DNA from 2 places in the Chroococcidiopsis sp. [FACHB-1243] genome. Region 2 is predicted to be linked to the other one. Evidence: riboswitches for the same ligand, from Rfam matches in the RefSeq annotation. Region 2 holds a riboswitch; the other holds the start of a gene.
What was found. Region 2 has a riboswitch for cyclic di-AMP ahead of H6G17_RS11240 (ArsB/NhaD family transporter). Riboswitches for the same ligand answer to the same signal wherever they lie in the genome.
Positions count from the first base shown of each region.

Region 1 (16,508 bases), on a different contig from region 2:
GCCTCTAAGGATATCGGGATTTGATTTTTCATCAATGATTTCCGTGTCGGTAATCTCCCGCGACGTTGCTTCAATTGGATAACCGCGATCGCGACCTTCTAAAACTAAATTTTGCGCAACAAATTGAGTTCCGCGATCGGCAGGTCTGAGTTCGCCTTCAATCCGACTACCAGCGGGAATTGCGATTCTACCGCTTTCAGACTCGACATCTTCAGCCACAGTCAATGTTATGTCCGCTGTTTCTTCTGGAGAGACAATAATTTTTTTTCCTCTATCATAAGTTACCGGAATTATCGTTCCTCTAGGGACAACACCACCAGAAGATCCGCGATACTCATCGTCGCGAGAGTCAGGAAAGAGTTGGGCAATTTCAAAAGAGGGAGAATTGGCGATCGCTGGAGTAGAAATCAAAAGCGGTACAAACGCTGTTACGGTCATTCCCATCGCCATTAAAAAAGCAGTTTTTGACTGCCAGCGATTGAACAATAGCATTGACTTTCTCCTATAAAGTAGACTCAGGTTATAAGTTATGAAGAAAAGAGCGCTCTATTGTTCCCGTGACCTCCCATTTTCAAAAAATTCCAGCTTGGCGCGCTGCTACCATGTATCGAAAAATGTATTCTATCAACTCAACATAATTACGCGCTGAGGTGAGGGAATCTGCCCAGACAGTCACGCCATGATTGCGGATTAACAAAGCTGAGATTTGCGGTAATTGAGTGCTGAAGCGATCGCTAATTTCTGCGGCAATTTGAGGAACTTCTAAATAATTTTCAAATATGGGAATTGCCACCTGGGGGTTTTCTTCCCATACACCCAAGCCTTTAACCATTTCCAGGGGTGGTAGTGGCAAATTATCTTTCTCAGTAAAATGAGAAACTAAATTTGCTTCAATTGAGTGGACGTGATAGCAAGCTTGAGCCGCTGGAAACAAGCTATAAATTACTTGATGAATTATCGTTTCTGCCGAGGGTTTAATATTAGCAGATGCTCTTTCTAAGATTGTACCATCGAGGGCAACGCGAACGAAATCGCTAGTTGATAGCTCTCCTTTTGCCTTCCCACTTGCTGTAATCCAAAAACTATCGTCAGCATGACGAGCGGAAAGATTTCCTGCCGTTCCTACCATCCAATCTTGACGGTAGAAATAACGAGCAGCATCGATCAATTCAAATTGCGGAGCGGTAGTTTTGCTATTAGTTACTGAAGGTTGATAATTAAGCATGAATCAGATGTATTAAATATGATAAATTACGCGATCGCACTTTGACGAAACCGAATCTCTTTGCCCGTATATTGAGGAATCCAACCTGTTGTATCGATAAAATATCGTACTGCTTTGACTCGCCGGGCTGGTGTTAAATAAAACCAATGCTCGGTTCCGGCGGGGACGTTAATATACTCTTCTGGTTGTACTGTGAGTTCTACTTGGCTACCATCAGGACGCACGAAACCAAATATCCCTTCACCATCGACAATATACCTAACTTCATCATCGGCGTGAGTGTGAATGAGATCGAATTTTGCTAGCATCTCATCTAAGTTTGGAATTCCAGGATGTAATGCAATTAAATCGCGAGATTGATAACCATCTGTCTGTTTGAGTTGCTCAAAATAAGTATCTAAAGCCGCGAGAACACGTTCTTTTTCCTCCGAATTTAAGCTTTCTTGGACTAACAATTGCCGCAATTGTGAATCTTCTCCCACACTCCAGTAATTGAGTTGAATATTTAGGGAAGCTAACTCGCGGCTAATATCACCAAGTTGAGTGTATATCGTACCGTCTTCTAATTTGAGGATTGCCATAGTCAGTTATCAGTTTAATGCTAAATCCAAATATCTGAAGTACAATCTCCGCCAGGATATCGCATTTCATGGGCGCGGGCTGCACCGTTTGGTTCTTGACCGAAATCTATGTAAAAGTTTTCATTAATTTTCAATCCTCCATTTTCCGTGTCGCAATCAATTTGCAACATATAAGACCCCTGTTTAGCCAAATCTGGATAGAATTGATTATCCCAAGTACTGAATAGAGAGTTAGTGACGTACAACCGCTTGCCATCTAAACTTAATTGCAGCATTTGGGGACCACCTTGCAATTTCTGCTCCTGGACTTCGCTACCTTTTCCTAATAAACCACCATACCAAACTTGCCCAGTCAATTGAGGCTGATAAGGATTGCTAATGTCATACTGACGAATATCTCCATGCAACCAGTTGGAAAAATAGAGATAGCGATCGTCCATTGACAGCAAAATATCGGTAATCAAAGAAGGCACGGGAATTTCCCAGTCTTGAACCTCTACGGATGGAACATCAATAACTTTCTCAACTGTCCATTGTCCATTCGATTTGTGCCAGTGCCAAATATTACTACTTAAGGCTGCACCAACATAGCCGTGTGTACTATCTGGGTTGTGATGAAAACGGACTTCTAAAGGAATTAAACCTTCTACACCTAAGTCAAAACTTTGAATAATTTCGTGTTTTTTCCAGTCCCAAAAATGCAATTGCTGACCGTAATTTCCGGCTGCGACATCGTTGAGGTCAAAACTAGGATAATACGTTTTAGGCGCGCCCCATTCGCTACTTACCATAATGTTATGGCGCGGCTGATACCAAAAGTCATAATTAAACTTCATCGTCGTGGCTTGTTGTTCCCAGCGTCCGACAATATCAAAGTTTTCATCGAGTAGCAAAAAGCCGCCAGGTGCATTCCCTTGACTATCACCTAGCATTGAAATCATGACATGTCCATCTGCTAAACAGTGGACTGTATGAGGGGCTGTTAAATTTGTTTTCGCTTTGATTTCTTCTGCTTCAATGACTTTATAAATTTGAGGCGATCGCGCCTCTTTTGTATCTACAATATAAATCCGGCTCGATCGCTGTCCAGGTACGATCGTAAAGCGACGAGATTTACTCGCGTCACCGTGACACGAACTACATGCATTCCAACCAAAATGATGTAACTCATCGCCTAAATAAGGCATGGGTAAGCGATGAATTACCTGAGAATATGTCGGAGAGTCAGGATCGACATCAATCGTCGCTAAATAATCTGGTGCTTCAATTCCCGTACCCGTATAAAGGGCGATCGCATACAATATCTTTTCTCTCTCTGCTTGCATCGCCACTTGGGGAGATGCATAGCCAGGACCGCAGCAAGCATGATTGGTCATTAGTCATTCGTCATTGGTGAGTGGCTGGTGACTAGTGACTAGTGGCTGGCGACTGGTGGCTAGCTTCTGAATATCTAGTTACTACTCACGCGATGTGCATTTTAATCTATCGCCCCCGATTTGGCGGGGGTTGGGCGATCGCAAGACTATACTACCTTGCACGAGATCCCCTCTAGCTCCCCAATCAAAGGAGAGAAACTGTTAGATACTAATTAAACTAGCATTAACTGCTAGGAATACCGTAATATTTTGGATTTTTTACAAATAGTTAATATACAATTCTTGATAATCTAGCTAGAAATACTTCACGGTTTGTAACTTTTATTGACAGAACGTAGGGAGCGTGGTTTAGGATGTAGTTAACCAGATTAAATAAGTCAGCCTAATCCAATCATAATTGGAGCGGAGGAACCGAATTCTGGGGCTTATCTCTGAGACAAACAGAGAGGGACATCTCTCAGTCCTAGCCCGTCAGCTAACTTCGTAGGCGTTGAGAGGAGACTGTAAAGATCGAAGATTTTCTAGATCGCATTCAGTGTCCTTGGCTGGTTTAAACCCGCTACGTTCTACCTGTACTTGGCGCTGAGGAAGCTTTTCCTATGGTAGCCAGAAGCAGGGAAGCTAGCCTACTAAGGAGAAATACCATGTTAAGAATTGGGGATTTTGTGCAACACAAGCAAACAGATCTAACTGGTGTTGTCATCGGTTACGGACATCAGATAATTGATGACATTTATTTGCCAACATTAGTGGTACATTTAGATCGAAGCAAAAGTTTCAGCCGCAAAGGTATTATGGAAGATCTATCTTCCAAGTGGTTGCCTGTGGAAACAAGAATGCATACTCATGCCGCATAGAGCTGAAAACTAGATTTTTGTTTCTGAGATTTTCGTGTCTGTTGTATTTTCCTGAGTTGTGAAGTGTAGGACTACCTGAGTCTGAATTGTCAGATTCAGGTTTTTTTTGCTCATACTGGATCGCACCGGATTTCTACCATAAATCCATCTGGATCGTAGCAGTAAACACCTCTACCTGTAGGGCGGCTGACGGGACCGTGGGCGATCGCAATTTGATTATCTTTCAATACTTCCACGGCGCGATCGAACAATTGCGGATCGATATCGAAGGCAAGATGATAGGCACGGGTAAAACTCCGTTCGGGATCGGGATCTGGTGGTGTTAACTCCGGTTCCCAGAACAAATCTAAAACCGTTCCATCTGGGGTGACGAAGTTAGCAACTTTGCCTTGCGCTACCAAATCGAGTAGAGTAGAGGGGATTTCATCGCCTGTCAGTTCGTGCAATCCCAGAATATGACAGTAAAAGTGGCGCGATGCTTGCATGTCTTTGACATTTAAGGCGATGTGGTGGACTCGCCGCAGGTTACCAGGTGCAAGGGTGCTGGGAGTAGTCATGATGAAGTCAGTCCTCGTAGGGGCGGGTTTTTGAAGATTCCTATACTAGGATAAATAGTTTTGCGGTTAAACCCGCCCGTACAGAAATGATGAAATCAGTCATCGTAGAGGCGGGTTTTTAGTAGGGTGCGTTGATTAACGCACCCTACAGGCTTACTTCGTTTTTTGTAGAGAGTTAGCAGAGTTCAAAGCCAAAGCAGAAACAATCAGTAACATACCTACAGATTCCGTAAGTCCCGGTTGTCTAGATTTTTACCACGAACCCCATGAATTCTTAAAGCATCGCTGAGAGTGGGACAATAATTAGGTAAGCCAAAGCTGCTAGGATTAATGACATTTTGATGAGTAAAATGGCGATATTGCAAACAAAATCTATCCCACTCTGCCATTTGAATGCGGAATAAAACTATAAATAAATTGGTCAAAGATGAATACAGAGGAATGCGGAAATAAATCTTTTTATTGAGATAAGTACAAATTTCTTCAATGGCTTGGTTAGCAGTTAATAGCTCTTGTCCGAGAACGTAGTGAATTGGTAGTTGGTAATTGGTAATTGATAATTGGTAATTGGTAGCTGCTTCCTTGTCCCTTTGTCCTTCTTCCCTACTCCCTGCTCCCCGCTCCCTGCTCCCTTTAATCAAATATTTGACGACTTGGGCAACATCTCGTCCGTGAATAAAATGGAAGCTGCCTTCTGTTTTGAAGAAACGGGCGATGTTAATCCACTTGACAACATCGGGTAAGCCAGCAGATAGGTGAGAGTATGGTTTCTGAGCGTCACCCCCTAGAACTAAGGTAGGAAATAGAACGGTAATTTTAGGGGCGATCGCTAATTCTGGTAATCTACTTAAAGTTTCGTATTTAGAACGGATATAATCTATGCCAAGTGACCCTGCTTCTTTTAACAAGTTATTTTGACGATCCAAAACGCTAGCTGTAGAAAAGTAAATGACCTGCTGACATTTTTCTGGATCGAGTAAATTTAATAGTTGAATTGTTTTATTAACGTTAATTTCAAAAGTATCTTTGCCACCCCAAACAGTAGCTACTAATACAGCAATATCAATTGTTTTCAGTAGATCGGCAAACTGTTCGATGTTAGCTAAATCGCCCTGTAATACTTTTACACCAGGGCGAGTAGTAATATCTATTTGTAATTTCTGAGGATTTCTAACTAGTAAATACAGTTCGAGATCGGTTTTCTGAACCAGGATTTCAGATAAATAGTGACCGATACATCCACTTGCACCAGTCACCAAAACTCGTTTTGAGGTTGTCATTTAATATTTAAGATTTTTAGCAGTTTCAAAGAAGAATCTGACATTATCTTCTGGAGTGTCGGGTAAGACACCGTGACCCAGATTGAGAATATGTCCTCTCGTACCTGCTTTTTTCACCGTATCGTAAATGCGATCGCGGATAAATTCATGAGAACCAAATAACACCCCAGGATCGAGATTTCCTTGCACGCCAATTTGATTCCCCAGTCTCGCCCGTGCGTCTGCCATATCTACAGTCCAGTCTACGCTGATTAGATCTGCTTTAGCTAGCGCCATTCTTTCTAATAAACCTGCACTTTCAGCTACCAAAAGAATCAGGGGTGTATCGGGATGGGTTTGTTTAACTTGTTGAAATACTCGCTGTTGATAGGGTAAAGCGAAAGTTTCGTAATCTTGAGGTGAAAGTTGACCTGCCCAAGAATCAAACATTTGTATGACTTGAGCGCCGCAGTCAATTTGGTAGCGAACGTAAATGGCGATCGCATCTGCTAGTTTTTCTAGTAGCTGGTGCAATACTGTCGGGTTAGAAAATGCCATACCCTTAATAATGGAATAGGTTTTAGAACCTTTTCCTTCAACTGCATAGGCTGCAAGCGTCCATGGCGCACCGACAAAGCCTAAAACTGTAGCTTTATTCCCGACTTCGGCTCGAAGTGCCTGTAATATCTCTTTAATAAAAGGTAAGGATTCTGCTGGTTCTAACTGACGCAAAGATTCAATTTGCGCTTGAGTCCGAATCGGCGAGTGAATGATTGGTCCCTTGCCTTCCGCAATGTCCATATCAATTCCCAAACCAGGCAACGGCGTGACAATATCGGAAAATAAAATTACGCCATCTGGTTGAAAAGCTCTCCAGGGTTGCAAAGAAACCTCAATCGCTACTTCGGGAATTTCAGAACGCTCCCGAAATGATGGGTACTTCTCGCGTAAATCTCGATACGCCTTCATATAGCGACCTGCCTGCCGCATCATCCATACTGGCGGGCGGTCTACTTCTTCTCCACGAGCAGCCCGTAGCAAGTGGGGAACCTGGGTTGCAACAACCATTCTTGCGCCTTGTAATCTTTCTGCAATTCTTTAGCGTATCATTTCACCATGCCATATTTACACCGGATTCTCGCGTAATACTATATGACAGTGGAATGTAAACTAATCACCATGCCATATTTACACCGGATTCTCGCGTAATCCAGTGGAATCTAAACTAGAGACTCTTAACCGCTGTCGAGCGCCATGCCATTTCTACCCGAGTAACGCACCAAAAACTGAGAGTGATGCGTTACGCAATCGTGCCTACGTAGATTTCAAAAATTAAATATGAGTCCTATAGATGACACGGTATAGCGTCGAGGTACTTTTTCGTAGAGTAGCATTAACCGCCAGACGCAGTACAAGTTAATAGCAGATTGGATGCGATCGCTATCCAAAAACCTTGTTAGAATTTACAAAAATATAATTTGTTTAATTTAAGTTAAACGATTTAATTAATCTTGATGTTGTCGATATTGTCGAGCTTTTGTAACATAGAAGATGAGCTATCTTTAGTTAGTTAGATAAGTATTTTTTGTTACCGTCGATCGCACAAACACAATTATATATTTGTATTTGCTGGATATATTGAGTAAAAATTAATGCAATCCAGTTAATAAGATCTGGCGATGGGCAAAATAAATAATTTGCTAGCGTCATAAAATTAGTTGACAAGCAAAAAGCAAGAACCAGTAATTAAGAATCAAAAGAATTGCCCTACCTCCGAAAATATACTTCTTTAGATAGATCGGACAAATAGACAAGCAAAACTCTCAGTAGAGATACTGAACTCTATTATTCGCTATACCTGTAAATATAGTATCCGTGGTCTTGCTACTAAAGAAGACAGTATTTTTGAATGCCGATCGAGGGAAGAAATATGTATAATAAGGCTGACTTTTTAAAACAGTACGTAGCGCAAACACAAATTGTACGGGAAGTAAAGCTGAGCGAACAAACTGTAAATGAAACAAAATCACCTCAGTTTAATACTTCCGATCTGCTCATGCTTTTAGGTCCGATTGGCTTTATTATGGGCTGGACAATTTTGTTTTTAATGCTATCTAAAATTGGAGTTGCGGCGCGAGATGAACTCTTGTTTACAATCAAGCGCTTTCAAAAAGTACCCTGTCGAAACTGTCAATATTTTACCAACAATCCTTATCTCAAGTGTGCTGTCAATCCTTGTGCCGTTTTAACAGAAGAAGCACTGAAATGCTCTGACTATAGACCAGCGGAAAAGGTTGAAGAATTAGACGACGAAGACTATTAGAAAAAGGCAAAAGACAGAGGACATAGGATTAACTTTTAGCTTTTGACTTTTAATTTAGTTAATATTTGCCATAATCGCGTTGCAAATCGAACAGAACTTTCTCGGCATACCACTGAATAGTTCTACCAGGATTCCGGTCTTTCGCTGCACTGAGGAGTCTATTTGCGGCTTGGCGATCGCCATGTAACAGTAGCAAGAGTTTTTTTTGTAGCGGGCGGGAAACCTGTTCTATCCTAATGGCAGTATCGCGATCTCCACTTCCTTCGCTATCATATGGTTTTTGGCGGCGAGGTGATGAAAATGGGGTAGTTCTGCCATGCTTTTTTGGCTGTATCCATCTGAGTCGGCGGCGAGATTGTTGAGAACGATAATAAGCAAACATTAATCCGAATATGATTGCAAATACAATTACTACACCTAGTAATACAAAAAGTTTCTGCATAGATATGACGGTAATAGCGAGTAAACTGAATTCGTGCTGCGAGTAGACAGCTATGAATATTCTGTATTGATAGTTCCCAATTTGTTACAAAATTTACTTCTATATGTCGTATCAATACTTAAAGCTTCAATGAATTTTTTTCAGAAAAATAACTTTTCGTCTCTGTTGCCGTCGCTGAACTCTCAAGTTTGGATTTTGGCAAGCGGTCGTTTCCTCTCAAATGTAGGTACGGGGTTTACCCTGTTTTACGCGCCAATTTTTTTCGTCAACCAAGTCGGCTTATCTGCCATTGCAGTCGGTTGGGCGTTGGGTAGTGCTTCTATTTCTGGAGTTGTGGGACGAATTTTGGGGGGAGCATTTTCAGATTCGCAGTTTTGGGGTCGTCGTCGCACTCTCTTACTATCAGCAGCGATCGCGGCGATCGCCTGTTTTGTCCTCGCCATTACTCCAGATTTCACCACTTTAGTTATCGGCAACTTACTATTGGGACTGGGACAAGGCTTGTATTGGCCCGCAACTGAAGCTGTTGTTGCCGATGTCACATCCACCGACCAACGCCGCGAAGCTTACGCCGTGACTCGCTTAGCCGACAATCTCGGGTTAGGGATGGGAATTGTATTTGGTGGAGTTTTGATTGGGACGACAGGAGCTTATCGAGCGCTATTTATTTTAGATGGGTTATCGTTTCTAATTTTCTTAGCCGTTGTCTATTTTGCAATCGCCGAAACTCGACCGCAGGAGAATCAAACTGGAACGTTTGCGCCTGGGAGTTGGCAAATAGCCTTGAGCGATCGCAGTTTGTTAGTGTTTGCGATCGTCAATATTATTTTTACAACTTACATCGCCCAGCTACACAGCACTCTACCCCTTTATCTGAAAAATTTTGTTCCAGTTGGCAGTAGAGGTCAAGGATTTACTGAAACTACAATCAGCATTTTATTCGGCTGGCATATGGCTATGGCGATCGTGACTCAGTTACCTGTGGCACGCGCTTTAAAACGTTTTACTCATCCTCAAGCTTTAACAATCTCTGCCTTGATGTGGACTTTAGGCTTTTTCTGTATTTGGATAACAGGAACAGTTGCTAGTGGTCAAATCACTTGGGCAATTTTAGCTTTAAGTCTACTGGCGATCGCCACTGTTGCTTACACTCCCTCTGCTTCCGCATTGATTACAGAACTCGCACCTCCAGCTCAAATTGGGATCTACTTTTCCATCAACTCTCTATGCTGGGCAGGCGGGTATTTCATCGGACCACCCTTGGGTGGATGGGCATTAGACCAGTCAGCCGCGATCGCAGATAGTTTTTGGTTAGGTTCAGCCCTTAGCGTGGCGATCGTCGTGGGAATTTTACAGTATTTACGCCGCTTATTAGGGAGCAGGGAGCAGGGACGAGCAGGGAGCAGGGGAGCAGAGGGGTAAAGGGAGTAACTACCAATTATCAATTACCTATTCCCACTGATAACAGATAATTACAATCAGGGGAAATACGCAAGGCAAAAGTTAATTTGGAAGAATAAAATTAATTGCCTTCCAGTTAAGTCTTGAAGAGGCTGCGATCGCAGCCGATTGATGTATTTGTGAAAGACAAATGCAAAAATTTTTCATGCCTAGATCGGTAGGTATTTGTTTACCTGTCCGCAGCTTTGCTGTTTTTCGTCAGAAATGAAGTTTATAATTAAGTATCAATTTACTTCCTGGTTGCCACAGCTTAATTCACAAGTTTGGATACTAGGAATCGGTCGTTGTATTTCCCAATTAGGTATTGGTTTTACCTTATTTTATACAACCATATTTTTTGTCAATCAGTTAGGATTTTCTGCCACTAGTGTTGGTTTAGCTTTAGGAGGCGCATCAGTTGCAGGCATATTGGGTCGGTTGGTGGCAAGTTCTTTATGCGACTCGTCTGTGTGTGGTCGCCGTCGAACTCTATTACTTTCTGCCACGTTAAGTGCGATCGCCGCAGCCATCTTAGCAGCAACCAATAGCTTTGCACTCTTAGTTATCGGGAATTTACTGTTGGGGTTTGGACAGGGTTTGTACTGGCCCACTATTGATACTGTCATCACCGATTTAATTTCTCCCTCACAATGCCAAGATACTTTTGCCGTGATGCGAGTCATGGACTATGTAGGTTTAGGTGTAGGAATTCTTCTAGGTGGGGAGATAGTCGGTTTAACAGGCGCATATAGAGCGTTGTTTTTGTGCAACGCTGTAGGATTTGTTGTTTTCTTCATGCTGGTCTATACAAAAGTTACAGAAACTTACCAACCGCAGAAATCAAGTTCTCGAATTAAAGGCAATTGGTCAGCAGCATTGAGCGATCGCTGTCTTTTGGTCTACGCGATCGCTAATACGATGGCGGTTGTATATGCCTCGCAGTTTCAAGCCGTGCTACCTCTATACTGGAAAAACTTCGCCGTCGCAGATAGTACGGTCGAGCAAGGATTTTCAGTCACCACAATTAGCATCCTGTTTGGCTGGCACGTTCTTTTAGCGATTGTGTGTCAATTGCCAATTACCCGTGCTTTGAAGCGCTGGAGTCCCCCTCATGCAATGATCTTTTCTACCTTAATGTGGGCATTAGGTTTTGTTGTCATTTGGGTGACAGGTATTGCTCCATCGGTTCGCCTTGGCTGGGCGATCTTAGCAACAGAAATTTTTGCGATCGCTGCCGTGTCTTTAACTCCCGCTGCGGTATCAATCGTAAACAGCTTAGCTCCCTCCTCACAACGCAGCGTTTATTTCGCGATCAACTCCCTCTGTGGTTCGCTCGGGTACATCATCGGTCCTCCTTTAGGAACGTGGGTATTAGATCGATCGCCTCAGATGGCAGATAGATATTGGTTGTTTTTAGCTGCGAGTACAGTATTCACGATCGGCATTTTGCAATACCTGCATCGTTTGTTGCAACAGCGAACAGTTGTCAATTATCAGTAACTAGTAGCTGGTGGCTGGTGGAACCAGAATTGCTCCCCCTGCTCCTCTGCTTCGTTCCTTGCACCGAAACGCTCCCTACTCCCTGCTCCCTCATGTGGACTGATGTAATTAGCATATTTCTCAAGTCAAATTGCCCTTTATGTCAGCGTCCGACTGGGAAAGTATTCTGTGTTGATTGCACGAGACAACTACAACGCTGTCAACTAAGCGATCGCCATGTCCGTTCTACAACAGAAATCCCAGTATTTGCTTGGGGAATCTATGGAGGAGCGCTCAAACGGGCGATCGCGGCTCTAAAGTACGAGAAAAAATCTCAAATCGCTCAACCGTTGGGGTTCTGGCTGGCTGATGCTTGGTTAAATCTTCCATCGACTTCAAGCCAGCTAATTGTCGTTCCGATTCCACTGCACGCAACTAAGTTAAGCGATCGCGGTTTCAACCAAGCAGAGTTATTAGCGCGGAGTTTTTGTCAGATGACGGGGCTAAAATTGCGATCGCAGGGATTGGAGCGCACGCGCCAAACTGTACGCCAGTTTGAATTACCTGGAAAAGAGCGAGAGCAAAATGTAGCTGGAGCTTTTCAATTAGGAGTGGATTTTCGCCGCCGTCCTGTCAGTCCGGTTTTGATCTTAGACGATATCTATACTACTGGTGCGACAGCTCTCTCAGCCGCACAGACTTTGCGCCAAGAAGGGATTAAAGTTTTTGGAGTCGTGGCGATCGCTGCTACCTTGAAAGGAAAGGGCTAAAAATCACAAATCTTATTTGCCCAAAACTTTAACTATACCAATACCACCAAAGTAGAGCGCCAGCACCGCACCCGCGAGCAGAGATTGAGTTATCGGATCGGTAGAGGGTGTTAATACTGCTCCCAAGACTACCGCACCTAGCAAGACAAAGCGCCATCCCGACAGCATTTTGGCAGAAGATACAATACCCAATATACCGAGTAAGGCTTGGATAATGGGAATTTGAAACGCTAAACCGATGCTGAACATGAACAGCAAGACAAATTCAAAGTAGCGATCGATCGACCATAGTTGTTCTACTACATCTGCTCCGTAGCTGATGAAGAAATTTAATGCAGCTGGAATTAGTACCAGGTAAGCAAAGGCTAATCCGGCTCCAAACAGCACGGTAGAACCTAAAACAATTGGTGCAATTAAGCGGCGTTCGCGGCGTGTCAATCCTGGTAAAACAAACTGGACGATCTGGTAGAGGATGAATGGACTGGCTACCAGTAAACCGCTGTAGCCTGCGACTTTGATCGAAACAAAAAAGTATTCGCCTGGAGCCAGTTGTAGAAACTTAACTCCCTGTGCTGGCACTTCTAATAATCTAACAATCGGTTTGACGGCTATGAAACAGCCAATAACCCCTACGACTACAGCAATTAGGGCATAGAAAATCCGCTGCCGCAACTCCTCTAGATGCTCGAACAGGGACATTTCCACTTCGTCAGGCAGTTCGTTCAGATAAGAATCTTGCTCTTGAACCGCTGGCTCGATGTCATTATTTACATCTGCCTGAGATGCAGTGTCAACTTCAGAGGGTGGTGTCATTACTCAAGCCATTTCCATATCTGATGAATATTGTATCTGTAATGAAGGGAGCAGGGAGTAGGGAGATCTAGCTTTTGCCTCCTCTTTATCTTGCCTCATCGAAAAATTGTCCTGTTGTCACTGGCTGGTGACTACGATATCTTGTCACTAGTGAGTTAAGAAGATTTTGGTCGCGCAAAGACGCAGAGGCGCAAAGAATAAAAGAAATGAAGAAGATTTATTTGGATTTAGAGATTTACACTTATCAGATCGATTTTGTCGGTCATGTGAATAATTCTGTTTATCAGCAGTGGATGGAAATTGGAAGGACTAAGTTGTTAGAAGCGGTAGGAATGCCAATTCACGCGATCGCAGAACGTGGTTTTGTGCCAATCTTAGTTCAAACCAATATTACTTATAAAAATCCTCTTTATTTGGGCGATCGCGTGCGCTTAGAGTTATGGCTTTCCGAACTCAGAGCTGCATCTGCTACACTAGATTTTCGCTTTTTTAATGGTGATAATACGCTGGTAGCAGAAGCACAGCAAAAAGGACTATTCATCGATCGAGAAACTAAGCGTCCGCGTCGATTGCAAACTGAGGAACGAGAATTATTTAGTCCTTATGTAGTTTCTGAATTTAGCGCTAATTCTAATCGAGAAACAGCAAGAGTTTAGCTCTATTTATCTTCTGGCGAAACCTTGACTTCTGCACTAGTTTGAGTTAGGTTGCCAGCACTGTCTCTAGCAGCATAGGTAATCGTATAAATTTTCGGTTGTCCGTTTTTAGATTTTGCTCTTAGAAAAACTCGTCCATCTGGCTTAATTTCAATGTCTTCTGAAATTAAGCGATCGCCTCTGACAATTTGTCCATCGTTGGTTGTAATTGAGCCGATTCTATGTGATGGATTCGGATCGATATTGTCGCTTACCTGTGCGTTAACTTTTATTTCTACTAGGCGATCGTCTGCTGATTTAAGAATAGTAGGTTCTACGCTAAAACTAATTTTCGGTGGTTCTCGATCTGGGATAAATCCTTCAAATTGAGCTGCTGTAAAGTTAGGAATAGGAAAATCGTCATCGGTATTTAAAGACTTACCGCCACCGTACACGATAAAACCTTGAATAATGTATGGTGAAGGAAGTTTTTTGTCGCCAATGGCTGCACCATTAAATCTGAGTTTTAGTAGCGCATCTCCAGCAGCAAACGAACCTTCTCCTGCTGCCAGATCGATAACAGTACGATCTTTTGTTGCGAGTGAGGCACTCCACTTATAAAAACCACTATAAAGAAAATCTACAGGTATTGTAACGTCAAGATAATCGAATTTACCGTTATTATTAATATCTATTCCTACAGGTTTAGCACTACCATTTAAGACAATTGCTCCCCGTTGGAATTGTACTATTTTGTAAGCTTTAGTTTTACCTAAGTTGACAACTCGATCTTTGAGAGCGTAGGCATCTCCTTCTAAAAATACTTCACTCACCTGGTAAGGGGCATCAACTTGCAAATATTTCTTAATATCTTCGGTATCAAATTCGATTTCAGGACTGACATTACCAATTGGTAACTTAACTCTAGTATTTTGAAAGAATGATTCGCCATTGTTAGCCTTGAGAGTCACTTTAATAAAGTATTCTCCAGCTTCTAAAACTCGAATAGCAGGGGATATAATAATGCGATCGAAGAATCCATCGCCATTAATATCGATACCGCGATCGCTAAACGATTTCAACAGTCTAGCAGTTCTACGAATAACTTTAAAATCTGTAGAAACGTAGCGCTGAAATAAATTACCTTTTGAGGTTTTACCTTCTACAATTGCACTTACTTGAAACTCTCCAGGTTCCCTAGCTTTGAGGGATGTGGTAAATATACCATCATTAGCAGCGCGATCGCCGTTTAAGCCATCGTCGCGGAATTGAAGAAGTTGCTTTTGTAGCGTTCGATCTCCCAGTCTTTGAATTACAGCATTAATTGCAATCTTTTGAATCGGATTTCTATTTTCTAAAGTAGCTAATTCTAATTTAATATTGTTATTTAACCAATTTTTTTCTCTAGCACCTTGTATACCCGCAAAAATAGTACTATCTGTTAATAAGGTAAATGTAATATCTTGTTGTGCGTCGGTAGAAACTTTTTGTTGAATGATATATTTCCATTTCCCAGGTAGAGGGTTAAAGAGTTTAAATATTTGTAAGATTGCCGATTCTGAATTTGGAGAAAATGAAAAAAAGATACTTTGAAATTTTGAACTATTCTGAGTACGCTTAGAAAAGCGATCGCTGTTGGGAGAAATCAATTCAATTTCAGTATTTTTCGAGATGTTGCCAAACAGCAAATTTATTTCACGCGCATCGTCTACAATTACAGTACCTTCAATACTATGAGTTGGAGCTTTCAGAATGTAATTTTTTCGTTCTTGCTCTTGCATTCTGCTAAAATCAATAAGCTGCTGCGGATTTTCAGTTTGCGCGCTAGCAGGCAAAGAGATAATTACAGTAAATACTAGTAATGCACCAATAAATTGAGATGTCTTTTTCGTAAGTTTACTCATGCCAAAATTAGCCTAGATTTGCGATCGCCTAGAGCAAACTTATCCTCGAACCTATTTTCACTCCAACAGTAATTTCACTAGATTACTTTCTGGTGTGCGATCGCAATCGGCATACCCTAGATAAGACTAATGTTTTATTAAACTGCGTAAAAATGTATATCTATTATCAAATATTTTGAAAAGTTAAATTTAAGATTTAAGCTCGGTAAGTCCTCTTTTTTAAGGAGGATTTAGGAGGATTTAATTACTTGCTACATCAATTGACATCGACGGATGCACGTCAGAATATTTAGTAACTAATTGAGAAACTTGCGGATTATATAATCTTAGATAATTCCAATAGTTACCAAAGACTTGTCGCACGTATCCTTGAGTTTCTCCAAAGGGAATCAATTCGACAAATTCATCGGGATCTTGAGTGTTGAAACGCTTCAGCCATTTTTCTACATTGTTCCAGCCAGCATTATAACTTGCGATCGCCAACAGCGAGGAATTATCAAATCGATTGTGGGTGTAATCCATATACCAGGTTCCTAGTTGGATGTTATCCTGGGGATTTTCTAAATCATACTTAGGTACGTTAATCTTTTCTGCTATATATTGAGCCGTACCAGGCATTACTTGCATTAATCCTACTGCTCCAGCTACAGAACGAATTGTCGGTTCAAAACGTGATTCTTGACGAATTAAAGCCGTGACTAAAAGCGGATTGAGCTGATGTTGTTGCGCCCAAGTTTGAATTAATGGTAAGTAAGGAAAAGGATAACGTGCTTGCCAATAGCCTAGCTGTTTACTCAAATTTTGATATTCTGCTTTTTCTAAGGGAATATCTCTGTCTTCTAAAGTG
Region 1 is NZ_JACJQX010000019.1:83,035-99,542, reverse strand. Features, by position in the region: gene H6G17_RS15760 (hypothetical protein) at 1-492, opposite strand, end outside; gene mtnB (methylthioribulose 1-phosphate dehydratase) at 572-1,225, opposite strand; gene H6G17_RS15750 (cupin domain-containing protein) at 1,252-1,806, opposite strand; gene H6G17_RS15745 (selenium-binding family protein) at 1,827-3,182, opposite strand; cyclic di-AMP (ydaO/yuaA leader) riboswitch at 3,552-3,687, shown strand; gene H6G17_RS15740 (hypothetical protein) at 3,827-4,039, shown strand; gene H6G17_RS15735 (VOC family protein) at 4,150-4,596, opposite strand; gene H6G17_RS15730 (NAD(P)-dependent oxidoreductase) at 4,815-5,876, opposite strand; gene hemE (uroporphyrinogen decarboxylase) at 5,877-6,923, opposite strand; gene H6G17_RS15720 (hypothetical protein) at 7,786-8,178, shown strand; gene H6G17_RS15715 (hypothetical protein) at 8,237-8,620, opposite strand; gene H6G17_RS15710 (MFS transporter) at 8,750-10,042, shown strand; gene H6G17_RS15705 (MFS transporter) at 10,286-11,560, shown strand; gene H6G17_RS34145 (hypothetical protein) at 11,547-11,675, opposite strand; gene H6G17_RS15700 (ComF family protein) at 11,653-12,309, shown strand; gene tatC (twin-arginine translocase subunit TatC) at 12,322-13,122, opposite strand; gene H6G17_RS15690 (thioesterase family protein) at 13,329-13,778, shown strand; gene H6G17_RS15685 (choice-of-anchor X domain-containing protein) at 13,781-15,661, opposite strand; gene H6G17_RS15680 (transglycosylase SLT domain-containing protein) at 15,902-16,508, opposite strand, start outside.
Region 1: another riboswitch for cyclic di-AMP. It lies ahead of H6G17_RS15740 (hypothetical protein); the one in region 2 lies ahead of H6G17_RS11240 (ArsB/NhaD family transporter).

Region 2 (16,508 bases):
GCAGCAAAACAGGTTGCGCCGCCATAATTAAACACACCTGTAGGAACGTTAGGAACATCCTGCATCGACGCATAGGTTTGAATATCCGCCGTATTGGATGCTGTTGCTGGAGGCTGTTTTGTTAGAGGTTGTTGTGTGGGCGTAACAACTGCACTCGGTTTATCTTTCAAAGTAGCAGTTGTATGACTTCTGTAGAACCAATACATCCCACCCGTTCCCAACAATAACGCAATCAGTGGTATGACCGACCAGGGAAAAGCAGACGAGTTTTTAGTTTGAGAATTTTTGGCGGACTCGGTAAAACTGCGGTTGAGAGTGGAGTGGCAACGCTGACAGCGATCGGCATTACTAGGATTATTATCGTAACCGCAGATAGGGCAAATGATTTTAGTTTGATGAACTTTCATAAGAAAGGTGGTGCGTGGTTCACAAGTCACAAGTTACTGACAACTTTGAAGAGACGTTACATGTAACGTCTCTACACTGATAACTGATAACTGACTTCTAGTGGCGAATTCTTTCTCGTTCTCCCGACTCTAAACCGTTGTTACTGCGTCGCTTGCGACCGAGTACGCTTAAGGAAATTAAACGGTAGAGCAAAATTGTACCTAAACCCCAAATGCCATTGAGAATTAAAGCTGTAGCAATACCGTTGGGTTGCCAGCCACCACCGACGGGTTCCCCTCTTAGGGGCATGGCAATGAACCAGCTGACAAGACTAGGGGCGATCGCGCCAAACAGCAGTGCTGTCCCCCAAATTCCCAACCCTTGCCGAAAGAAAGAAACAAATAAAACCAATACAATTCCCCAAACTCCACCCCAAAAGGCGAGAGACCAGACGCGGGGAATGCCGAAAGGTTGTGTTGCTTTAATTGTATAAGCTGTTAATTTAGCAGGTGCAAAACCAATACTATGTAGCAACAAGAGCGCCAGTTGATGAAATAGTAAAACTGATACAAATCCAGCTACAAAAGCGAGAATCAAACGGGGTAAAGGATGATTTTGCGACATAATGCACCTAATTTTATTTATGTAAATTTTATAGGAAGCAGGGAGCAGGGAGTAGGGAGCAGTGACCAGTAATTTCTCCTCAGCTCTCTTTGCCCCACACCCCACACCCTATTTACTACTAGCCACCAGCCACCAGCCACTAGTCACTCACTCCTCATTCCTCACCGAATCGGTACATAACCCGCTCGATCGACGAGTTTTTGACCTTCTGTGGATAGCAGCAGTTTAGCGTAGGCTCTTCCAGCCACTTCATCTAAACTGCCATCCTCGCGATAAACTACGAAGATCCGGCGAATCAGTGGATAGGAACCGTCAAGCAGGGCTTGCTGGTTCACCGTACCATCGGGAGCGACAGCAGGAATATAGTTATGCGATCGCCCCTTTGCCAAGCCGAGTGGTTCGATTGTCTGTTGACCGACTACTAAAGCCTGAGCGCCGTAGCCGATGCCTCCTGGCATTGCAGCAACTTTGCGAATTGCACTAGTAGTATCGCGGACGATTTGTACATTTTTACCAAACCGCCGTTGGGAACTCGGCATTCCTTGCAACAGAAAACTCGTAGACGCTTTCGCATCGGGGTCTTGACTGACAGGAACAATTGGTAGATTCGATCCTCCCAGTTGTCGCCAATTCTTGATTTTGCCACTGTAAATCTCTTGGATTTGACCCAAGGATATACCAGATAACTTCACCCCAGGATGGCTGTAGAAGGCAATACCTCCTAGCGCTACGGGAACCTGTTTGAGAGTGTAACCGCGCGATCGCACTATATTGTATTCCGATTGCTGAATGGGTCGAAAGGATTCGGAGAAACTAATTTCTCCATTAGCCGTCATTTCAATACCCTTGCCAGAGTCGGGCGGGACGTTGAGCGGATCGGTATACAGTAGGCGAAATTTTGGATGGGCGCGGGTAATTTCACTTTGTATGTTCTTGGCACGCAACGCGGCTGAAGCCATAGCGCCGCCATAGAGAAAAACTCCTTCAGGAACATCAGGGACATCCTGTAAGGAGTTATAAAGCTGCCATTCTTTCGGAAAATTAGCTTGAGATGCTAGTGGTTGAGATGAGGGAGGCGTTGGCGGTTGACTGTTCCGCCAGAGAACAAATAACCCTAGTGTGACTAATAGCAGTCCTGCTAAAGGTATGACTGACCAGGAAATGCTATTACGCCTCGATGGAGAATCGCGATCGCCTCCATCAGCAGATTGACTACGGAGGCGAGAGTTACAATTCAGACAGTGAGTAGCTGTAAAAGGGTTATCGTCGTAACCACATTGAGGACAGACAACCCGACGATTAGAACTGATTTGATTCATGACGTTTCCCAATTTGTGAGGGATCGATCTTAATAGAGTAGACGACAACTACTTAGTTAAGAAAGATACATTATCCTCCTTGGGTAAACTGTCCGATAATACTCGGTAAGGCTTGGCAGAAGAAAAAACCGAAAAACACGACTGAGAGTAAAACGATCGCCTCTCGCCATAGCGGCGATCGCAATTCGGCAGGGAGAAATTTGCGATTGACATAGAGAGCGTGCAAACCTAAAAAGACAAAATTTAAGCCTGCAATGTTCGCACTCAGGAGAATTAAGAAAAAAGGCTCGATCCCTGATAAGAGAATAAAAACTCCCCACAGAGTAAACAAAGAGAGGATGCTGTAGTAAACAAAACGAATATCTCCCCCTCGCCAAGCGCGAATGTGGCTGCTGCCCGACCACACCATATCTGTCACCATACGGGCAAAAACATCAGTGATGCCAAGTTGGGTACTGTAGAGAATCCAAAAGCCTACCAACAGAGTAATAAACCACATAATGCTGGTAGTATCTTCCCGCGATAGGTATTGAGCTTGATAGACCGCGATCGCAAATTGGTTGTCAAAGCGAGTTCCAGGCGGAATAAACTGCAAAGTCAACAAGGCTGGTAGTCCCATTCCTAAGAAACATCCCAGCACCCACACACCATATTGGTCGGTAATGGCATACTTCCACCATTCACGCCAACGCTTCTTGTTTTCGGTGGTTAAGGGAAAGACTTTACCCGTGGGAGTCAGAGACATACGGCGACCGCCAATCAGTGCCGGAATGTATCCCACTACGCCCCCCATGCCCAATCCCTTATCGCGAAACCAGTTACTCAGCGTTCCATTTAAGACTCCTCCCGCACCAGCAAAAGCCGCAAAGCCTCCCACTTTCAGCCAATCAACATTAGGCGGAATCGTGCCGAAGCGGAGAAAACCCGTTGCCGCTCGACCCCAAGTCTCGGGTGTAGTAAAACCCAGGGCAATGACAATTAAGAACAGGAGGATTGCCCCAACAAAAAACCATTGCACGACTTCCATCGTCCGCTCAATTTTGGCTCCAAAAGCAACGATCGCCACTGTAGATAGGAACCAGAATAAACCAAATGCTTTAATCGTTTCTGCGTGTTCCGGTCCAGGAATATCGCCGACAAACATCGCAGTCAGAGCCGTAGCCGCCGAAGAAGCCCACCCAGGCCATCCTAGTTGCAAAAACGCCAGGACAGAATAAAAAATTGCCCAGAAGCGGGGTCCTGGTTTAGTCCGCATGAAACCCGTATAGATCGGTTCGCCCGTATACAGGGTGTAGCGGATAAACTCCATGTTCATGAGGACTTGGAGAATAATCGAAGTCGTGGCAATCCACAACATAAAACCACCATACTGAGCCGTCACCGCTGGACCCAGTAGCCATTCGCCGCTTCCAATCGAAGTCCCCAAGAGAATGGCTCCAGGTCCAATCAGAGCGATCGCATTATTAAAACTAAATGGCGGCGGTGCGGGGAGATCGGCAACTTCCCAGGGTGGAAGTTCGCCCGCCGAGATTTTAGAACGAGTGGCGATCGCCTCAGTTCCTCTTTCAGTTGCGGTTGGATCGATCGCTCTATAAATAACTCCTGGGGTATCCACTACATTTGGCTCCACCTCCTCCGAAGAGCGCCATCCTAAAATTCGTAGTCCCAGATAAACTAAATAGCCAACAACGATCCCAGCAGCCAACCAGCCATACAAACCCAACCAGAAAGTGACATCAGCAAGAATTTGTATTCCGTTGCGAACGAGCGTAATGATAAAACCCAGTACCAAGACTGCCGTAGCTACATATATGGCATACTTGGTAGCTGGGTCGCGTACTTTATACATAAGCAGCCACAAATAGCTACACAATCCTCTTAATATATCTGGATTGCTAGCAGATAGAAGTTAAATCTAGTTAAAAGTGTGTGGAGAGAATTCGGAATTGGTGATTTGGTAATGGGTAATGGGTAATGGGTAGTTGGTAAAATTCTTCTTTCTTGTTCCCCTTGTCCCCCTTGTCCCGACTCCCTCCGGTCGCGGGGAAGAGCGAGTTCTTCCTTGTCCCCCTTGTCCCGACTCCCTAACCCCTAATCGCATTAATTGCACTTTTAGCAACACCAGCGATCGCGGAGTCAGTAGCTTTTGGTAGGTGGTAGTATTTTCCTCCCGCAGTTTGAGCTAGTTCTTTAGCAAAACCTGTAGAGATAAATTTATTTTCAGTATCGATGACTAACAGCTGTATTCCCAATCCGCGAATTCTAGCGGCGATTTCCAGTAGTTCTTTCTTGATATCGGGCTTTTCTCCCTCTGGTAAAGGTTCGCCTAGCGATCGCGCCAGAGAAATATTCCCCCGTCCATCGGTAATTGCGACAATGACCACTTGTCCGATATCTCCCGCCATTTGAGCATTCATACCCACCCGTACCGCTTGTGTTAAACCATGCGCTAGGGGCGAACCGCCACCACAAGGCAACAACTCCAATCGTTTCCGCGCCAAAGCGATCGAACGGGTAGGAGGCAACAACACCTCTGCCTGTTCGCCCCGAAACGGGATCAACGCCACTTGGTCGCGATTTTCATACGCTTCTGTCAAGAGTTGAAAAACTGCCCCCTTAGCTGATTGCATTCGATTCAACGCCATCGAGCCAGAAGCATCAACCACAAACACGATCAACGCTCCCGCTTTGCGGACGAGCCGCTTCGATCGAATATCTCCCTGCTCGACGAAAACTCTTTTTTGTGGGGAATTGGTAGTTGGTTGTTGGTAGTTGGTAGTTGGTAGTTGGTTGTTGGTTGTCGCTCCCTCAGCTCCCTTAGCTCTCTTCCCCCTGCTCCCTGCTCCCTGGCGTTCGCGCCTCGCCTTCTGATAGGGTGCAGCTGCTCTTAACGTGGCATCTACTGCAATTCGTCGCACGGGACCTTTGGGTAACATCGGTTTGACGTATCGTCCCCGATCTTCGGAGAAAATTAAACTGCGACTGCCGGACTTCCCCCGCCGCTGTGCCATCTGTGCGAAGTAAAGCACGCTGTCGTCGAGAATTACACCTTCGGCATCAAAGACAAATTCTTCAGGAATGTTGGGCGGTGTTTGCTCGTTTTCAGGTTCTTCCTGTTCGTCCTTCTCTTCCTGCTCCTCCTGTTCCTGGTTAGACTCATCTTCGGTTTCGTCTTGGTTTTGGGGTGGTGGAGGTGGCGGGGGTGGTGCTTCGGGTGGAGTTTGTACGACTGTTGCTCTCGGGACGATGACTAATTCTACGGCGCGACGCAAATCTTCGGCTGTAACTGTGGTTCTGCCTTCTAAAGCGGCGGCGGCTTTGGCGACTCGCACGGCGTAGAGTTCGGCGCGGTGTCCCTGGACTCTAGCGCGTACCGCTTCATCGACTAAATAGGCAATTTGCTCGTGGGTAATTTGTACGTCTTTGAGCCATTCTCGCGCCAAGATAATTTGAGTTTTGAGATTGTCGAGATCTTCGGCGTATTGCTGGAGAAACTGCTGCGGTGAGGTGGTGTAAGCGATCGCCTGTTCTACTGCTTGGACTCGTTCGTCTAGACCTAGCACGCTATCCGCAGAAAGAGCGATCGCGATGCGATCGAGCAGGTGTTCCCGTAACGCTCCTTCTTCTGGGTTATACGTAGCGATAAATAAAGGCTGACAGGGATGCCCAACACTAATTCCTTCCCGTTCGATTTGGTTGCGTCCCTCGGTTAAAACCATCAGCAGTTGGTTGCTAATACTGTCGTCGAGTAGGTTAATTTCATCGACATACAACACGCCACGATGGGCAAGCGCCAGTAGTCCTGGTTGAAATACGGTTTCTCCCTGTTTGACCGATTGTTCTACATCCACCGAACCTAAAAGTCGGTCTTCTGTCACGCCTAAAGGAATTTGTACGAATGGTGCGGGAATCACTTCTGTAGGGGCGCACAGCTGTGCGCCCCTACTTAGTTCGTCGTCCCATTCTTCAGGGCGATTGGGATCGCAGTTACAAAAAGAACCTTTAACAACTTCAATCGGCGGTAAAAGGGTATGAATTGCCCGCGCCATGACTGATTTTGCCGTACCGCGACGACCTGCGATCGCGACTCCTCCCAAACCAGGATCGACGGCTGCTAGCAGCAGGGCTATTTTAATGGCTTCTTGTCCCACAACAGCAGTTAAGGGAAAACTGGTAACGGTTGCAGTAGACGACGCAGGCATGGTTTCAATCTTTGAGCTTCCAGCCTTCTAGCATATCAATTCTTTGTCCCTTACTGAAAATATGACAGTTGACAGTTAACGGTTCAAATTTCTTATAGCTGGTAGAGTGCGTTAATTAACGCACTCTACGAATCTGCTACTTTCTTATAGCGTGCGACTGGCTGTCTCGACTACCGTGTCATAATCTACGTAAGCTTCTACCAACGTGCCTGGTTTTACGGTGATATTTTTGCCTTTAATAAATACGCCAAATACGCTGACAAGTGCTGCCACAGCTACCATAGTTGCACCCCGACCTTTACCATTTTTCTCCACGGTCGATCGCAACGGAATTTTAGTACCATCCACTGCTTCAATTTCTTCCACAGTAAAGTTTAATTGTCCTTTTTTACCAAACATGCGAGCGCGTTTTGCTTCAGTCACTTTCCCAGTCGCCCGCGCTCCTTTTTTAATCAAAATTTCTTTAGTTGGTGAGAGGACATTTGTTGCTGCATAGTAAACAACAATATCTCCCTCTTGGGCTGTCTTTGAGCTAAGTTCTTCAGCTAGTTCTAATTGCAGTTTAGTTCCTGACGCTAATGTTAGCTTTTTCGCCATGAGCATTTGCGATCGCTCTAATTTTAGCTCTGAGTTCCGCAGTTTTAGTGGTTCCGAGCCTGCTGGAGCTAGCCAGATTGTTTGCAATAGTAAGATAAGTCCAAAAGATAAATAACGACGGTTAGGTTTCATTTTTTGAGTTCCTCATGCTTTTTTATAGCAACCTAGTCAATTAAAATATGCTCTATACTTAAGCGATTAGAGCATACTTTAATAGCTACACCCATAATTAAATAACGGCTCGCTTTAACTATGTAGCTTCATTTCTTCTGTAGTTACACTCAGAACGGCATAAATACTTTTGCCTATTTCTGCTAAGCGATCGCAATTATTAATTTAGAAAATTCTGAGGAAAATTGGCTTAACCATAGAAAGTTTTAGCAATTGTCTAATATTTCTTAATTAAGAATAATTAAAATAAGATGATTTCAGCTTAATAGTCAAAAATAATAAATGACAAATAGCCGAGCGCGGAATATTATTTTGTTTTAACTTTGAGCGGAAAAGTCACTGTAAATGTCGAGCCAACTCCAACCTCAGAGACTAATTCAATCTTTCCCTGCAACAGCTTGACTAAGCGCGAAACGATCGCCAGCCCCAAACCCGTGCTGTTGGGTGTGGCGATCGTTCCGGCTTGAAAATAGGGTTCAAACACGCGCTGCTGTGCTTCTGGCGCAATTCCCACGCCTGTATCGGTGACTGCGATCGCCCATCGTTCGCGATCGATCGTCCAACATTTCACCGAAATCTTTCCATCTAGCGTGTAGCGAATCGCATTACTAATCAGATTTGTCACAATTTGCTGCAATCGTAACGAATCCGTGACAACTTCTTTGGGGGCTGAATCTAAATCGAGGATCAATTTGAGTTCCTTCGCTTGTGCCGCAGGTTGCATCATAGCAACAAGCTCGCTTACTAACCCGCGAATCTCGACTGTTGCAGGCTGGAGTTGCATTTGCCCTGCTTCATATCGCGAGATTTCTAAAGCATCGTTAATCAGGTGTAATAAATGCCTACCACCGCTCAACACCCGTTCGATATGATCTATATTGGCGTAGCTATCTTTTACCTCAACTCTGTCTTTCCGCTGTAGGCGCAAAAATAAATCGGCATAGCCAATGATTGAAGTCAAAGGGGTTTTCAGTTCGTGGGCGAGATGAGAGAGATTTTCGCGATTTGCCCGCACCAGCCGCGTTAATTCTTGATTGTTGAGTGTCAGTTGACTTTGTAGCTGTTGTAGTTCTGTCAATCGTTGTTCGGTGTAGCTTTTAAAGCAGCGGGCGATCGCTTCATCAATGACAGTATCAATTAACCGAAAAGCACGAATCACCTCTAACGCTGAGCTTGTCTGTAAGCTTGTCTCAATGGTAGAGAAGATAACATGACGCAGAATTCGATACTCTCGGGCAATTTCCCCAGCCTCAAATCCTTGTTCTGCCCTGATGACACCGTGTTCTAAACTCACCTCTACTAGTGTCTTCAAATCGCTATCTTGTGATTGAGAAAGCACTGTTGCCATTGCTTGAATCACGCGCGGTATGCTATCTTGCAAAGACTTGTACGGCAGTTCGTTAGCTGTTTCAATTTGGTTATCTGCACGAATGGCAGCAATCCAGTCCTTCAAAATCGTATCGCTTTTATCGAGCAGCAGTTGACTGAAATCTTGCATCACTTCAAGCACGCATAAAGATAGGCATGGCAATCTTCAGTTTATCGGAACTTGCCAGATGGTGGAAACACTCTATTGTTCGATACTTCAGCAAGCGATGCTATGGTGCGAGTTCGCAAGTGGTTCGTCCGCATTTCTGCCCCGTAGAGATAGCTGAAAAGCTTTTCGACACCAATAGCGGCTCGATTCATCTACTGAAGATTTTGGCATGATGCTGTTGTAATTGTCTGCAAAAATTGAACGCTATCCGAAATAATTTGACGAATTTGAGTAAGAATGTTAAATTTCTCTTCAATAGTTTGAAAACAGTTAGCCTAATCCAGTGGTGTTTGTGTTGAGGAGTTCAAAACTTTAGTAAAACTGGAGCGGAGGAACCAAAATCTGGGGCTTATCTGGTTCAAAGATGAATTAGCAAGAACGAGTATCGAGTTCAGAGCTTCATACTTCATCCTTGACAAGAAGAACATCTCTCAGTTCTAGCCCGTCAGCTAACTCCGTAGGCGTTGAGAGGAGACTGAAATAAGCAACATTATCAATAATGTTCTGCTTGGTTCAGCTTCCAAGGCTCGTACTGTTAAGCCTGTTGTACCTGCACTTGAAGAGACTGAAAAATAGCAGATGAAAATCCCACAAAGATCGCTGGTAAAAATAAAGCAATTCGCCTTGAAGAATTGTCAGGCGCGCAATGCCCACTCTACTACGCTTGAATTTCAAGCATCAAATAGAACTGCTATAGTTTCGGAATCACAAATAGATGCGATCGCTTCATTACCTTAGCCGTATGTAGCTAGCTACCAATAAATATCAAGCGCATTAGTAGGGTTTTGCATGGATGTAAAGCTCTACAACTTTGGCTAAAATAATTAATAATCAAACTAGTAGTAATCATATGGAAAACTGGCAGGCGATCGCTAGCACTATTACTTTCCTTAGTGTCATCTTTTTCGTGATGACAGAATGGATACACTTGACTATCGCGGCATTTTTAGGAGCATTAATTCTTGTTTTTACAAATGTGCTAACGCTAAATGAAGCAATTGGCTATATTGGTAATAGCTACTCTACTATTGCTTTGTTTTTTGGCGTAATGGTGTTGGTAAGAGCATTTGAACCTACAAAAGTTTTTGAATACTTAGCCACCCAAATTGTAATTTTAGCTAAAGGACAAGGCAAGCGCTTGCTACTGGGAATTGTGGCAATTACAACTCCAATTTGCGCTTTTTTGCCCAATGCTACAACAGTTATGTTACTAGCACCGCTGATTCCTCCGATTGCTGAGGAAGTAGGGGTAAACTTTGTACCGCTACTCATTTTAATGGTATTCGTAGCCAACAGTGCCGGATTACTAACATTGGTAGGAGATCCAGCTACATTTATTGTCGGAGATGCCGTAAACGTCAGCTTTATTGATTACCTCTCGCGCCTCAGTTTAGGTGGAGTTATTGCAGTTATTACTGTGATTGCAATGCTACCATTTCTATTTCGTAAAATTTGGCATAAAGATTTAGAAGATTTAGAACATCTCCCCCATCCAAAAATCAATCATCCTCAAGTTTTAACATTAGGAATTGTTTTGATTGCTGGTGTTTTGATATTCTTTGTTATTGGGGAAATGTTACCAATTCCAATTTCTCCTGCTGCGGTAGCTTTATTAGGTGCAGCTTTAGCCTTGTTACTGTCGCATCATAGCAAAATTGATACAGTTAATAATATTTTGCGAGATGTCGATTGGAGTACGTTAATATTTTTTATGTCCATTTTTGTCTTAATTGGTGGACTAGAGAAAACTGGAGTCGTGACTAGCCTTTCTGGTGTTTTAGCAGTCATTTTAGGGAAAAATATTGCTTTAGGTTCGCTAGCGTTACTCTTCTTTGTTGGTATAGTCTCAAGCGTCGTGCCAAACATTCCTTTGGTTGTGGCAATGGTTCCGTTACTCAAACAGTATGTAGTCAATATTGGTTTAGCATCACCAGCGATCTTAGATAAAAGTTTTACAGGAGATTTACCAGCAGAAGTCTTACCTCTGTTTTACGCCATGATGTTTGGTGCAACGTTAGGTGGAAATGGAACTTTAGTGGGGGCTTCTTCTAATATAGTTGCTGCCGGAATTGCCGAACAACACGGGCGGCGAATTTCATTTAAAACCTTTCTTAAATATGGTTTGCCCGTGATGGCAGTTCAATTAATAACTGCTGCTATATACGTTACAATTCGGTTTTTGATTTAATTGGTCATTTGTCATTTGCGATTTGCGATCGCCACTCAAAAAACTCTAATCGCCGCCTTACTAATTACCAAATAAATACATATATCTATAGAATGATTGACGGTAGAGAAATAGTGATGATATCTTAGGACAGTTAGAGTAAGTCAGCCTAATTTAGTCTTTCATCTGCATATAGATGACACTAAAGCGGAGGAACCAATTTAAGGGGCTTATCTTAGATTTAAGAGGGACATCTCTCAGTCCTAGCCCGTCAGCTAACTTCGTAGGCATTGAGAGGAGACTGAAGAGTAAGCATTATTTCATTAATGTTCTGAACTCATCAGTGTTCCTATCTGGTACTACTCGATTTTACGTACCTGCGATCGACTCTGAGGAGTATCAATATGATATTTCAGTTAAATCTTGCTACTCTAGCAGTAGCCGGACAAGCTGCGTGGAAAAGGGTTAGACCGATTGTTGTCAGGGATGCTGTTCTGTTACCTGCCGCTGGTTTCTTAGGCATCATTATTTTGTGGTGGGCGATCGCTCTTGTCAATCCCGAATTAATGCCTACTCCACCACAAGCACTAGTAGCGAATTTAGACTACATTCTCAACCCATTTTACCAACGCGGTCCAGGCGATTTAGGCATTGGCTGGCTGTTGTTGGCAAGTCTGCGACGAGTATTAATCGGATTTGCATTAGGCGCAGCAGTAGCAATTCCTGTTGGCTTCCTGATTGGAATGTCAAAGCCAGCAATGATGGCACTCAATCCCATTATTCAAATCTTCAAACCCGTATCGCCTTTAGCGTGGTTGCCGATCGCCTTAGCAATTTTTAATTTGGCAGATCCATCGGCAATTTTTGTAATTTTTATTACTTCTTTGTGGCCCACAATTATTAATACAGCCTTGGGTGTTTCTAGCGTATCGAAAGACTATATCAACGTTGCTAGAGTTTTAGAAATGCCACGTTGGAGACAGATAACTAAAATTATTTTGCCCGCTAGTTTACCTTATATTTTTACAGGCTTGCGAATTAGTTTAGGTATCGCTTGGCTGGTAATTGTTGCTGTAGAAATGCTCACAGGTGGTGTTGGGATTGGCTTTTTTGTCTGGGATGAATGGAGTCGCCTCAATCTCAGTTCCGTCTTCCTCGCAGTATTGGTAATTGGCTTAACAGGCTTACTGCTAGACTTCGCCGTTGCCAAAATTGAATCTCTAGTCATCCACCGCCGCCCCGCATAAATTTGCGCATGTAGAGACGTTACATGTAACGTCTCTACTATTTGTCTGGCAAATGACCAATGACCAATGACAAATAACCATGAACAACTGGACGCGACGCGAGTTTTTAGCAGGAATAGGCGCGACAGCGGCGGGAATGTCGCTGGGTGGTTGCGCGATTAGCGGCGACAGAAGCGCCACAGGACTTACAGCAGAAGCCGCAGCGATCGAACAAATTGTCGATCCGAAAACCTTAGAAAAACCAAATTTGACCGTAGGTTACGTACCAGTCAACGACTGCGCCCCATTTGCGATCGCTTGGCAGAAAGGATTTTTCCGCAAGTACGGACTAAATGTCAAACTCAACCGCGAAGCTAGCTGGGGAACTTCGCGAGATGGCATCATCTTCGGACGTACCGATGCTGCTCCCGTTGTCAGCGGCGCTGTCACCAACGCCAGGACAGGGGCAGAAGGCGCACGTCATGCTCCCCTGTGTGCGGCAATGACGATCCACCGTCACGGCAACGCTATGACCATGAACCGCGCCATGTGGGATGCAGGTTTGCGTCCCTGGCGGGAGTACAACGGCAATCTAGAAGAATTCGGGCGCGATTTTCGCAATTATTTTGACAACCTGGCTTCAGAGAAGCGAGTCTGGGCAGTCGTGTTGAGTTCTGCCATCTACGAATATTTCGTCCGCTACCTCTCAGCGGCGGCGGGTGTCGATCCAACCAAAGAATTTCGGATTATCATCATTCCTCCCCCCCAAATGGTAACGAACGTGCGGATTGGGGCGATGCAAGCTTATATGGTTGCCGAACCCTGGAACACTCGCGCCATTACAGGAAATGAGGGTGTAGGTTTTACCTTTGCCCAAGGTAAAGAAGTGTGGCAAGGACATCCAGATCGATTGCTGGGGGTGATGGAAAGCTTTATTACCAACTACCCAAAAACATATCGATCGCTAGTTAAGGCAATGATTGAAGCCTGTCAGTATTGCGGTAGACCAGAAAATCGGGAAGAAGTTGCTAAAGTCATTTCACAACGTTCCTTTACTGCGGCTAAGCCGAAATTGACCCGCGCTGCGATCGTTGGAGAGTACAACTATGGTGGTTTCGATGACAAAAAGCGGCTGGTCAAAGCACCGGAAACAACAGTCTTTTTCGATTATCCCGCTCACCTTGCCACAATACCAAACGACCATTCCACCTTTTTATGGCAGTCTCAAAGTTTGTGGTTAATGACTCAATCGGTACGGTGGGGACAAATCCCAGAAGTTCCCAAAAATGCCGAAGCTGTAGCCCGAAAAGCATGGAGAACCGATTTATACCGCGACATCGCCGCCGAAATGGGAATTGAATGTCCAAAAGAAGATTACAAAATAGAACCAGCCACAGCTTTTCTTGACAAAAAAGCCTTCGATCCTAGCGATCCAGTGGGATATCTCAACAGTTTTGAAATTAGAGCAAATCGCCCAAAATCTTTCTTTTTGTCTAGTTAATAGTAGTTAGTAGTTGGTATTTTCCCTACTCCCTATAATCTTATGACCAAATCCACAAGTTTTTATCCTAACCAAAACGAACTTGACTATAATTCTCGTAACTTCCTAGAAATTAAAAACCTCGTCAAATCTTATCGCAATCCTAATGGCAGTGAATTCGTCGTGCTAGATGGCATCGATCTGACTATAGCGGAAGATGAGTATATTTCTATTATCGGTCACTCTGGCTGCGGTAAATCAACTCTACTGAAAATTGTGGCTGGGTTAGAAAAAGCTACTGCCGGATCGGTAAGGCTGGAAGGGAGAGAAATCCGCAAACCAGGCGCAGAAAGGATGATGGTGTTTCAGCAATATTCCCTATTACCGTGGTTAACAGTACGGGAAAATGTTAGGCTCGCAGTAGATGAAGTGATAAAAAATGCTAGCCGTGCCGAAAAAATTAGCATTGTGAACGAACACTTAGCAATGGTGAATTTAACAGCGGCAGCAGATAAGTATCCTGATGAAATATCGGGAGGAATGAAACAGCGAGTAGGAATTGCACGAGCTTTAGCAACTCGTCCGAAAATGTTACTAATGGACGAACCTTTCGGAGCGCTAGATGCTCTCACTCGCGGGAAATTACAAAGACAAGTCTTAGATATTTGGGAACATCAGCGACAGGCGGTGATGATGATTACTCATGATGTAGAAGAGGCAATTTATATGTCCGATCGCATTGTTTTAATGACAAATGGTCCCAACGCTAAAATTGGCGAAATCATCGACGTTCCCTTTCCTCATCCACGCGATCGCCATGCCATGCGACATTCAACAGAATACGTGGAATTGCGCGATCGCGCTTTAGATTTTCTCGATCGCTATTTCACCCAAGACGAATAATTTGTCAGAAGTCAGGAGTCAGAAGTCAGGAGTCAGAAGCTAGAAAAATGTATATCTATCTAGATTCTCCCTTGTCCCCCTTGTCCCCCTTGTCCCCCTTGTCCCAATTTTGAATGCGTGAATTTTGAATTTTGTCTCCCTCCACTTACCCAAAGGAAAAACTGTGAACCTCAAACCCATTCTGGCGCGGCTGCAAAATGCTCTAGGTAGTCAAGACGTACACAACCTGATTTTGCGGATGCCAACAGGATATCAAACTCAGAATAATACATCCGAGCGATCGCTAAATTTAGTTGTCGGTTATGACGGTTCTCCTGACAGCCAAGCAGCGTTAGATCTAGCTTTATTAATTGCTCATCAAACTCGCTTGGCGACTCAAAACCAAGTCACAATTCACGTTGTTTATGTCTTAGATGAAGTACAAATAGAGTTACTGACTAAAATTTATAGTTCTAGCTCCTCAAAAGCTTATCGTCGAGAACAAAAGAAATCTGTACCTGTTGCCACTTTCTCTGGAACTCAGGCACTCGCAACTAAATCTAAAACAGTTTTGTTAGCACAAGCAGACGAAATTTTATGGCGAGCGCGATGTTTAGCTGAAGCATGGAAAGGTACGTTTGTAGCTCATCTACGATTTGGTTCTTTAGCTACGGAACTCAAAAATATTGTAGAGACTGAAACAGCAGACATACTGCTGTTAGGTTGTCGTTCTCAAAATAGTCTAGTGATTCGACAGTTAGATCCAAGTCTTCCCTGCGCGATATTAGGAATTTCTGAATAAATGCATAAAATTTATCCAGCCAGAAGTCTAATATGTTTTTAGGAGACTTTTCAAACTTTGCGAGGATAAAAAAATATGAGCGAAGTTAAAAAAGTTGCGATCGTGACGGGAACAAATCGCGGTTTGGGTTTAGAAACTTGCCGTTAATTAGCAAAACAAAATATTAAAGTTATTCTAACTAATTGTGTGGCTGGCAACTTTAGCGGATGATGAATCCACAAGCAGCTTTTTCCGCGATCGCCAACCGATAGAGTGGTAATCTGAACTTATGGCGATCGCATCCGCTCTCTATATTATTGCTCTGATTTGACTGCCCTCGCGCAAACAATCAGCGGGAAACGCGGATCGTTATATTCCAATTTCGCCTTAGCAAAATCATAAGCTACCATGCCTCGGAGTTCTCCAGCAGCTACAAGAGAATTTCCATAAGTTTGTATGTCGATTTGTTCGGCAAGAAAAGATTTAGCTAAGATGTAGTGCAAACCGCGAGCTGTAAAGCGCCAGTATTCGGGATAGGCAGGATAATTGATTGTAATATTCGGTACGGCAATCAGTAATACACCCCCTGGCTTCAAAATACGATGCATTTCTGAAACGATTTTTTCTGGTTCTGCAATTATGTGTAAAACATACGTACAAATGATACAGTCATAAGTATTACTGGGTAGATCGTTTGGTTGAGTTAAATCGGCAACAATAGTTGCATTTGGAATATAATCCTTGTTTAAAACATCTAGCTTGGTAATCTGCTCCCTAAACTGAGATGTATAAGTATCGTCTTGAAATTCTAGGCAATCACCTTTAATATCTGCCGCCAATTTTTGTAAATACCAATCTAAATAAACGCGATGAGCGCTAACTCCTCTCTCACACCAGTTTTCTGCTAAAGGCTGCACGCCTGTCTGTAGTAGCTCTACTCTTGTTTTGAGCATAAATAAAGGTTTTAATGCTTGCTTGGCAGATTGCTTAAAACTCTTTGGTAGCAGTTGTTTTCCATTATTAAATGTTTTCTTGAGCTGCTCAGAAAAACCTTTTCTCTTAGGTGGAAAAAGCTGTCCAATACTATCAAATTGGCTCACAATCTATCTCCTTATACCTGATTAAAATGGCTACA
Region 2 is NZ_JACJQX010000012.1:104,426-120,933, forward strand. Features, by position in the region: gene H6G17_RS11200 (substrate-binding domain-containing protein) at 1-407, opposite strand, end outside; gene H6G17_RS11205 (hypothetical protein) at 505-1,011, opposite strand; gene H6G17_RS11210 (substrate-binding domain-containing protein) at 1,173-2,330, opposite strand; gene H6G17_RS11215 (Nramp family divalent metal transporter) at 2,401-4,179, opposite strand; gene H6G17_RS11220 (magnesium chelatase subunit D family protein) at 4,415-6,532, opposite strand; gene H6G17_RS11225 (hypothetical protein) at 6,677-7,261, opposite strand; gene H6G17_RS11230 (sensor histidine kinase) at 7,608-8,798, opposite strand; gene H6G17_RS11235 (hypothetical protein) at 8,825-9,010, shown strand; cyclic di-AMP (ydaO/yuaA leader) riboswitch at 9,102-9,315, shown strand; gene H6G17_RS11240 (ArsB/NhaD family transporter) at 9,688-11,025, shown strand; cyclic di-AMP (ydaO/yuaA leader) riboswitch at 11,161-11,309, shown strand; gene ntrB (nitrate ABC transporter permease) at 11,409-12,251, shown strand; gene H6G17_RS11250 (ABC transporter substrate-binding protein) at 12,331-13,731, shown strand; gene H6G17_RS11255 (ABC transporter ATP-binding protein) at 13,774-14,613, shown strand; gene H6G17_RS11260 (universal stress protein) at 14,777-15,394, shown strand; gene H6G17_RS11265 (methyltransferase domain-containing protein) at 15,688-16,473, opposite strand.